2 regions of the Paraconexibacter sp. AEG42_29 genome follow, and region 1 is predicted to be linked to the other one. Evidence: riboswitches for the same ligand, from Rfam matches in the RefSeq annotation. Region 1 holds a riboswitch; the other holds the start of a gene.
The links. A riboswitch is a leader RNA that binds a small molecule or an ion and turns the genes downstream of it on or off. The one in region 1 is predicted to bind cyclic di-GMP.
Positions count from the first base shown of each region.

Region 1 (4,525 bases):
AGCTCCTGCGGAACGTCGCCCCGGGCCGCTACCGCGTGATCCCCGATGGCGCCGCCGACCCGGCCCTGATGATCGTCGAGAAATGACCTATTGAAGGATTGGGCTCACGGTGCCGATAGATCGCCCGTGGCCCTGCTCGACGAAACCCGCGTCCGTCCCCGCTCCCGCGAGGCGCGCTGGCCGAGCGCGAGCGACGACGCCCTCGTCCGCGGCGCGATCACCGGCGCGGACGGCGCGTTCGACGAGATCTTCGCCCGCTACCACGCCCCGCTCGTGCGGTACTGCCGCGGGATCCTGCTCGACGACGACCTCGCCCAGGACGCCGCGCAGAACGCCCTCGCCGCCGCGCTGCGTGCGCTGCAGGGCGGCCGCTCGACGCCGCAGGCCCTCGGTCCCTGGCTCTACCGCATCGCCCAGCGCGAGGCGTTCGACCTCTCCCGCCGCCGCCGGCAGGACGCCGCGGCCCGGCAGTTCGACGGGCCCGACGGCGAGGAGGCGCTGCTGCAGGTCGCCGCCCCGAACGACGAGCGCGTCCGCGAGCGGCTGCGCGAGCTCGTGGGCGACCTGAGCCGGCTCCCGCTGCGCCAGCGCAGCGCGCTGATGCTGCGCGAGCTCAGCGGCCTGGGCTACGCGGACATCGCGATCGCGCTCGACACCACCCCCGCCGCCGCCCGCCAGTCCGTCCTGGAGGCGCGCACCGCCCTGGTCGACGTCGGCGACGGTCGCCGCGACAGCTGCAGCGACGTGCGCGCCCTGATCGACAGCGGCGACCGCCGCAAGCTGCGTGGCCGCCGCGTGCAGGCGCACCTCTCGGACTGCACCGGGTGCCGCGGCTTCGCCGGGCGCATCGACGACCGCCGCCGTGACCTCGCACTCCTCTTCCCCCTCGCTCCGGCCCTGGCCTCGGGCAGTGGCGCCCTCGCGATCGTGACCGGCGGCGGCGTGGCCGCGGGCGGGGCCGGCGTCGCCGCGGGCGGCTGGTCGCTCGGGCTCGGCAGCCTCGGCAGCGCCGGGGTCGCGAAGTGCGCCGTCGCGTGCACCGCGGCCCTGGTCGGCGTCGGCGCGATCGGCGAGCAGGTCGTCGTCCACCCACCGGCCAAGAAGCCGCGCGTCGAGGTCGTCGCCCAGGCGCCGCAGCCGTCCGGATCCGTGGCGTCGCCCTCGGCGACCGCCGCCCCCACGCCGTCCGCGCGCAAGGTCCGCGCCAAGGCGCCGGCGCGCGCCGCGACCGGCGCAGCCGCGAGCAAGGCGAAGGCCAAGCCCGCGCGGACCTGGTCCGGCGGGAGCGCCGTCGCCGTCCGCATCCCGGCGCGCACGGGCAGCGGTTCCGCGGCCCCGGCCGCCACGTCGACCACCGCGGCCGGCGGCACCGCACCCGCCGACCCCGCCGCACAGGCGACGACGTCCACCCCCGCCGCCGTCAGCACGCCGTCCCCGGCGCCCAGCACGGTCGCCGCGACCCCGGTCTCGATGTCCGGGGGCACGACCAACAAGACCCAGGCCGCGCTCGCCGGCGAGCTGCAGAAGAAGACCAGCGAGGTGGTCGCGCAGCTGACGGCGCAGACCGGCGACGCGGTCAAGAACGTGGTCGAAGGGTCGCTCGCGGTGACGCAGCAGACCTTAAGCGCCGTGCAGAAGACGGTCCAGAACGTGACGAACACGGCGCTGAGCGGGGTCCAGGCCCAGCTCGAAGCGCTGAAGCGGCTGATCCACCCCCAGAGCCAGCCGTAGCTTCCCGTCCGCAGTAGCGCCTACGCGCCACCTGCGGAAAGTTTTCCAAGTAGCACCTCACATCGACGGTGCGCCTCCCCTCTTCACTGGTGAGGCTCATCGCCTCCCCCGGTCAGATCGGCCGGTCGGAAAAAGGCAAACCCGCTGCGAGGCGGGGACGCAAAACCAGGGGCCTGCACGCAGGCCGCCCAGTTACCCACAAGGAGATCCACCATGCCCCGTCGTACCCCCCTCGCCGCGCTCCTCACCAGCGCCGCACTGCTCACCGTGGCCCTGCCGGCCGCCGCCGACGCCGCCCCGAAGGCGACGCAGGCCTCGGTCAGCCAGCACATCGCGAAGGCGCAGTCCGCTGCGAAGAAGGTCACCCGCGCCACCAAGAAGGGCGACGTCGCCGCCGCCCGCAAGGCGCTCAAGACGTCCCGCCACGAGGCCGTCGTCGCGTCCCGCGGCGCCCGCCAGCTGGCCGCCGGCGCCGGCGACAGCACCGCTGCCGCCAAGACCGCGGTCTGGTCGATCACCGCCGCCGCCGGCGCCCTCGGCGAGTCGCTGACGCGCTTCTCGAACCTCGTCCCGACGACCGGCGACGAGAAGCTGCAGAAGCTGCTCGCCGGCTCGCTGCCCGGCACCGCCGCCGGTCACGCGCAGCTCGTCGAGGAGCTCACCGCCCTCGTGAACGAGCTGAGTGGCGGCGCCCAGGCGCTGGCCGCCCAGGCGCTCGCCGCCCTGCAGGCCGCTGCGCCCGTCCAGGTCCAGCAGATCGCGGCGATCGCGGGTATCGACGACCTCCCGGCGCAGGTCGGCACGCTGATCCAGACCGCGCTGTCGACCGCGACGGCCGCGCTGCAGACCGGCCTGACCGAGCTGACGAAGCTCCTCCCGGTCCTCCCGGCCCAGACCGAGGCGCAGATCAGCACCGCGCTCGGCTCCATCACGTCGACGATCCACGAGCTGATCCCGATGCTGACCCAGATCACCGGCGTCGCCATCACGGCCGCGACCAACAGCGTCAAGCAGGCCACCGGCATCTGCCAGAGCCTCCTGAGCGGCCTGCTGGGCGGCTTCCTCGGCGACAACACCCCGGCCGCCGGCACCGAGACCGGCTCCACGGGCGCGGGCAACGCGTCGAGCGGCGGGCTCCTGTCCGGCCTCATCAAGATCCCGCTGAGCCTGCCCTCGGGCATCCTGGGCGGCCTGTCGAGCCTGCTCGGCGGCGGCGGCGGCCTCTTCGGCGGCCTGCTCGGCCGGTAGCCCCTCCGCAGCACCCGGTTCGGCGCGACGCCGCGGCACCTGCCGCGGCGTTCGTCGTTCCGGGGTCGTTCGTCAGGCGCGCTGCTCGGTCGGCATGGCCCGCGCAGCCACACCGCGCTGGACGGCGAACAGCAGTAGGCCCGCGACCAGCCCCCAGAACGGCGCGCTGATCTGGAAGGCGGTGATGCCCGACGCGCTCACGACGAGCGTCGCCACGGCCGCGTCGCGGGTCGCCTCGGTGGCGACGGCCGCCGCCAGCGCGCCCGCCAACGGAGCCAGCAGCGCCAGGCCGGCCACGCACTGCACGAGGACCGGCGGCGCCGAGGACACGAGCGCGACCGCCAGGCCCGCCCCGAGCCCGAGCACCAGGTAGACGACCCCGCCCGCGACCGAGGCGACCCAGCGCCGCTCGGGATCCGGGTGGGCGTCCGGACCGGCCGACAGGGCGGCGGTGATCGCCGCCAGGTTGATCGCGTGGCCGCCGAACGGCGCGGACAGGATCGAGCCCGCCCCGGTGCTGAGCAGCACGGGCCGCAGCGGCGGGCGGTACCCGAACGAGGCGAGGACGGTCATCCCCGTCACGTTCTGCGAGGCCATCGTGACGATGAACAGGGGCAGCGCGATGCCGACGAGCGCGCCCAGCGTGAAGGCCGGCGTGGTGAGCTCGGGCCGGGCGAGCAGCCCGCCGTCGGGGGCGTCGAAGCCGCCGCCCAGCGCGGTCGCGACCGCCGCGGCGACGAGCGCTCCTGGCACGGCCCAGCGGCGGGCCAGGACGACGAGGGCGAGCCACGTCGCCACGACCGGTCCGGCCTGCGCGGGGATCTCGACCACCGCCCGTGCCGGTCCCGCGCAGATGGGGAGCAGGACGCCGGCGAGCATCGCGCTCGCCAGCGGACCGGGGATCGCCGCGATCAGCCGGCCGAGGCGCGCCCACAGGCCGGCGAGGACCGTGAGCCCGCCGGCGATCACGAACGCGCCCACTGCGGCCGGCCAGCCGCCGCCGGGGACGCCGACCGTCGCCAGCAGCGCGGCCCCCGGCGTCGACCAGGCGATGCTCGCCGGGACGCGCAGCCGCAGGCCGATCCCGATCGCGACGATCCCCATGACCACGCACAGCGCCAGCAGGCCGGACGCCGCCTGCGCGTCCGTCGCCCCGACGCCGTTGAGGCCCGTCAGCACGACGGTGAACGAGCTCGCGAAACCGACCAGGGACGCGACGACCCCTGCCGCGACGGGCTGCGCCAGGTCCGCCCGCCGGGTCATGACGCGGGGACGGGGTAGGAGATCCAGTCCAGGACGCGGCTGTCGCGTTCGGCGACGTACCGGTGCGGCGTGTCGGCGGCGAACCACACGGCGTCGCCGGGCTTGAGGGCGACCTCCTCGCCGAGCGGCCCGGCGCGCAGCCGCCCGCTGAGGCAGACGACGACCTCCTCGGTCCCCGGGAGGTGGCCGTCCGACGCCTGCTCGGTCCCGTGGCCGAACGTGATGTCGAACAGCTCGGTGCGCCGTGGCCGGCCGTCGGCGTGCAGCAGGTGGACGGTGCCGG
Region 1 covers NZ_CP114014.1:428,956-433,480, reverse strand. Annotated here, with positions in the region: gene DSM112329_RS02085 (hypothetical protein) at 1-86, shown strand, start outside; gene DSM112329_RS02080 (sigma-70 family RNA polymerase sigma factor) at 127-1,731, shown strand; cyclic di-GMP riboswitch class I at 1,856-1,931, shown strand; gene DSM112329_RS02075 (hypothetical protein) at 1,945-2,979, shown strand; gene DSM112329_RS02070 (benzoate/H(+) symporter BenE family transporter) at 3,052-4,242, opposite strand; gene DSM112329_RS02065 (XRE family transcriptional regulator) at 4,239-4,525, opposite strand, start outside.

Region 2 (4,525 bases), 2.8 Mb from region 1:
CTGGCAGTCCTGACGGACCGTGTCCGGCCGGGGATGCTCGCCGGAACGATCGCCGCGGTGACCCTGCTCGTGGCGGCGGGCGGCGCCGAGCGGATCTCGAACTACCTCGGCCGTGCGGACGACGGCGGGGACCACATCGTGTCCTTCCTCGACACGCTGCCTTCCGATGTGCCGGTGTACGTCGACCCCTCGACCGGATCGGGCACGTTCGAGCTGCTGCAGATGATGCGCCCCGCGCGACGGTTCCGTGCCCAGGCGGCGGACGCGCGCAGTCCGATGGCCTACGTGGTCCATGGGCAGCTGTGGTCGCCGCCGCCGCGCGCCGAGGTGACGACAGTCTCCGATGTCGGGGCGTTCCAGGTGCTCTCGTGCGTCGGGGACCAGTGTCCGCGACCCACCCGTTAAACGCCGCGAGGCGGGCCCGTGGGCCCGCCTCGCGGATGAAGCTCGATGGGGCCTGGGGCTACCAGACGCCGCCGGCGGGGCAGCCGCCCGTGCCGGCCGTGGTGCAGGCGCGGGTGTAGGAGCCCGGCGAGCCCGAGGTCTTCGTGATCGAGAAGACCTGCGTGTTGGCGGTCGAGGACACCGCGTTGATGGTGTAGCCCGCGCCGCCGAGGCCGGTGACCGTGACGGCGGAGTCGCCGGCGCCGAGGACCTGCGGGTTCGTCGCGCAGGCAGCGATGACCGTCGCGGTCGCGCCGGTGCCGTCCGCCGCGCAGGACTCCATCTGCGTCACGGCGTTACGCGCATCAGACTTCGCGGCGGAGTCCTTGGCCTTGTCGGACTGACCGAGGAAGGAGGGCAGGGCGATCGCGGCGAGGATACCGATGATCAGGATGACGACCAGGAGCTCGATGAGGGTGAAGCCCTCGTCGGAGTTCTTCTTGGCCAGCAGGTTACGCAGCATGTGAATCCTCCAGGGATTGCAATGAGTGGACCGATCTGAGTGAGTCAGTAACCCGCGGTATCCATCTGGCCGTGGGGGTCCACTTCAACCCCGGTGGCAACCCGGCTGCCTCGCTCGTCGCGAGGCCCTTGGGCTTTGCGTCCCACCCTCACGAGTGGTTTGCCGTTTTCACCTTAGGACTGCTCAATACCCCTATCGGAGGACTGTCGCGCGGACTAAAGCCCTTCCCCACAATTTCTTTTGGACTGGACGTTTGTTCTAGGTGGACGACCCCAGCCTGCCCAGGTACCGCGGGCCCGCGCAACCGCAGCAAGGGCTCACGGAGGCCGGTTTAACGCCGCGAGGCGGGCCCGTGGGCCCGCCTCGCGGATGAAGCTCGATGGGGCCTGGGGCTACCAGACGCCGCCGGCGGGGCAGCCGCCCGTGCCGGCCGTGGTGCAGGCGCGGGTGTAGGAGCCCGGCGAGCCCGAGGTCTTCGTGATCGAGAAGACCTGCGTGTTGGCGGTCGAGGACACCGCGTTGATGGTGTAGCCCGCGCCGTTGGTCGTGACGGTGACGGCGGAGTCGCCGGCGCCGAGGACCTGCGGGTTCGTCGCGCAGGCAGCGATGACCGTCGCGGTCGCGCCGGTGCCGTCCGCCGCGCAGGACTCCATCTGCGTCACGGCGTTACGAGCGTCCGACTTCGCGGCGGAGTCCTTGGCCTTGTCGGACTGACCGAGGAAGGAGGGCAGGGCGATCGCGGCGAGGATACCGATGATCAGGATGACGACCAGGAGCTCGATGAGGGTGAAGCCCTCGTCGGAGTTCTTCTTGGCCAGCAGGTTACGCAGCATGTGAATCCTCCAGGGATTGCAATGAGTGGACCGATCTGAGTGAGTCAGTAACCCGCGGTATCCATCTGGCCGTGGGGGTCCACTTCAACCCCGGTGGCAACCCGGCTGCCTCGCTCGTCGCGAGGCCCTTGGGCTTTGCGTCCCACCCTCACGAGTGGTTTGCCATTAGCACCTTGGGACTGCTCGAGGCCGCTATCGGTCGATGTGCGCGCGGACTTGAGGCCCGGTGACGTGCTCCTCCGGAAACTGGACGCTCGTTCGATGTCGGACACCGTGCGTCTTAAACGCCGACGAGGCGGGCCCGGGGGCCCGCCTCGCGGATGAAACTGATGGGGTCTGGGGCTACCAGACGCCGCCGGCGGGGCAGCCGCCCGTGCCGGCCGTGGTGCAGGCGCGGGTGTAGGCGCCCGGCGAGCCGGCGGCCTTGGTGATGCGGAAGACCTGCGAGGCCGCCGTCGAGGACACCGCGCTGATGGTGTAGCCGGAGCCGTTCACGGTGACGGTGACGGCGGAGTCGCCGGCGCCGAGGACCTGCGGGTTCGTCGCGCAGGCAGCGATGACCGTCGCGGTCGCGCCGGTGCCGTCCGCCGCGCAGGACTCCATCTGCGTCACGGCGTTACGCGCATCAGACTTCGCGGCGGAGTCCTTGGCCTTGTCGGACTGACCGAGGAAGGAGGGCAGGGCGATCGCGGCGAGGATGCCGATGATCAGGATGACGACCAGGAGCTCGATGAGGGTGAAGCCCTCGTCGGAGTTCTTCTTGGCCAGCAGGTTACGCAGCATGTGAATCCTCCAGGGATTGCAATGAGTGGACCGATCTGAGTGAGTCAGTAACCCGCGGTATCCATCAGGCCGTGGGGGTCCACTTCAACCCCGGTGGCAACCCGGCTGCCTCGTATTGCGGACGAGGCCCTTGGGCTTTGCGTCCCACCCTCACGAGTGGTTTGCCGTTAGCACCTTGGGACTGCTCAATTGCCCTATCGGACGACATTCGACCGGACTAAAGACCATCCCCGGAAATTGTTCGAACCTGGACATCTGTACTAGGGGCCGCACCCCAGCGCGGTGGGCGTCCGGGTCAGCCGGCGCTGTCGGCCCGGCGGGCCGCCTGCGCGTCGTGCGCGGGTATGAAGGTGCCGGAGCCCTCGCACCACGGACAAGGGACCTCGTGTGCATCCCCGCCCAGCTTGGAGCTGAGGCGGCCGGTGCCGCGGCACGGCGAGCACGGGGCGGGATCGGGCGAGGGTTCGTCGGTCACGGGGCGCGGAGCGTAGCGCCGTGACGTTGCTCGCGACGCGAGGTGGACGTTCGGCAATCCGCCCCTCCCCACTATTGGGGATGCAGGCTCGCTGCCGATAAGAGCAGTGTGAAGGACAACGGCCACCCCACCCGCACCGACGCAGGCTTCACGATCGTCGAGGTCATGGTCGCGATGATGATCCTGCTGGTCGGGGTCCTCGCGATGCTCAACTTCACGCTCTCCGGCGCGAGCAGCACCGGGAAGACCGCCGCTCGCGAGCAGGGCACGAACGTCGCCCGCGAGCTCATCGAGCGCAGCCGACAGGTCCCCTACGCCAACGTGACGGCGACCACAGCTCCGGCGCAGCTCCGGGCGACGCTCCCTGACGCCGGCGCGCTCTCGGGCTCGTCGTTCGCGGTCACGCGGCGCGGCACCACCTACACCGTCTCCATCGCGGCCTGCTCGATCGACGACCCCTCGGACGGCGTCGGCGTTGGTGACGCCACGTACTGCGCCAACCCGAACGGCTCGGCCGGCCCCGGCAGCGCCGCCACGAGCACCGCGGTGGGCCTGAACGTCCTGGGCATCTCGGTCGCCGCCGGCGGCAGCCTGCTGAGCACGGTCTGCAACGCGCTTGGCACCAACTCCACCATCCTGAACGCCGTCACGGCCGCGGTCAGCGCCATCGCGCCCGTCTCGGCCTGCACGAGCACGTCGGGGACGGCGGCGTTCGACAGCCGCCCCGACGACCTGCGCCTGGTCCAGGTCACCGTCAACTGGACGAAGGGCACGGCGCAGACGCTCCGGCAGACGACGCTGCTCACGAACCCGCTGCCGAACGACTGCCCCATGGCGCTCGCCCAGGTGACCACCGCCACCCCCCTGCCCTCCGGCTGCCCCACCCCCACCTCATGACTCCACCCCGCCCACGTCGCCGGGACGACGACGGCCTGACCCTCGTCGAGCTCCTCATCGCGATGTCGTTGTCGACGATCGTGCTGCTCGCGACCTTCCAGTCCTTCGACGTCTTCTCGTCGGAGACGACGAAGCAGACGCGGCAGACCGGTGCCAACGACACCGCCCGCGCGACGATGGACAGGGTCGTCGACGACCTCCGGGGCGCGTCCACCATCCGGACTGCCGCTGCCAACGACCTCGTCTACTCCGTCGCCACCGCCACCGGGTCGCGGTCCGTCCGCCTGTGCGTCACCGGGACCACGCTCTACCAGTCCAGCTCGACCACCACCACCACGCCTGGCAGCGCCTGCGGCGTCGCCGGGACCGGCTGGACCCAGGGTGTCGTCGGCACGGTTCCCGCCGCGGGCACCACGGGCTTCACCTATGACGGTGCCGCGTCGTCCGCGACGCCCGCGGCCGTCAAGTCCGTCGGCATCACGCTGAACATCGACGCGACCAGCGCCAAGTCGGTCGCCACGAGCACCCTGCGGGCCAGTGCGACCGTGCGCCGGACCGCCGGTCAGCTGCCGATCTCCGACGGCGACGTCAAGGTCGACTGCAACAGCACCGGGCCGCTACTGACGCTCG
Region 2 covers NZ_CP114014.1:3,180,552-3,185,076, forward strand. Annotated here, with positions in the region: gene DSM112329_RS15500 (hypothetical protein) at 1-405, shown strand, start outside; gene DSM112329_RS15505 (type II secretion system protein) at 464-907, opposite strand; cyclic di-GMP riboswitch class I at 1,000-1,081, opposite strand; gene DSM112329_RS15510 (type II secretion system protein) at 1,300-1,740, opposite strand; cyclic di-GMP riboswitch class I at 1,833-1,914, opposite strand; gene DSM112329_RS15515 (type II secretion system protein) at 2,083-2,523, opposite strand; cyclic di-GMP riboswitch class I at 2,616-2,699, opposite strand; gene DSM112329_RS15520 (prepilin-type N-terminal cleavage/methylation domain-containing protein) at 3,107-3,895, shown strand; gene DSM112329_RS15525 (prepilin-type N-terminal cleavage/methylation domain-containing protein) at 3,892-4,525, shown strand, end outside.
Region 2: it holds a riboswitch for cyclic di-GMP, as region 1 does, so the genes downstream of both, DSM112329_RS15510 (type II secretion system protein) here and DSM112329_RS02075 (hypothetical protein) in region 1, are expected to answer to the same signal.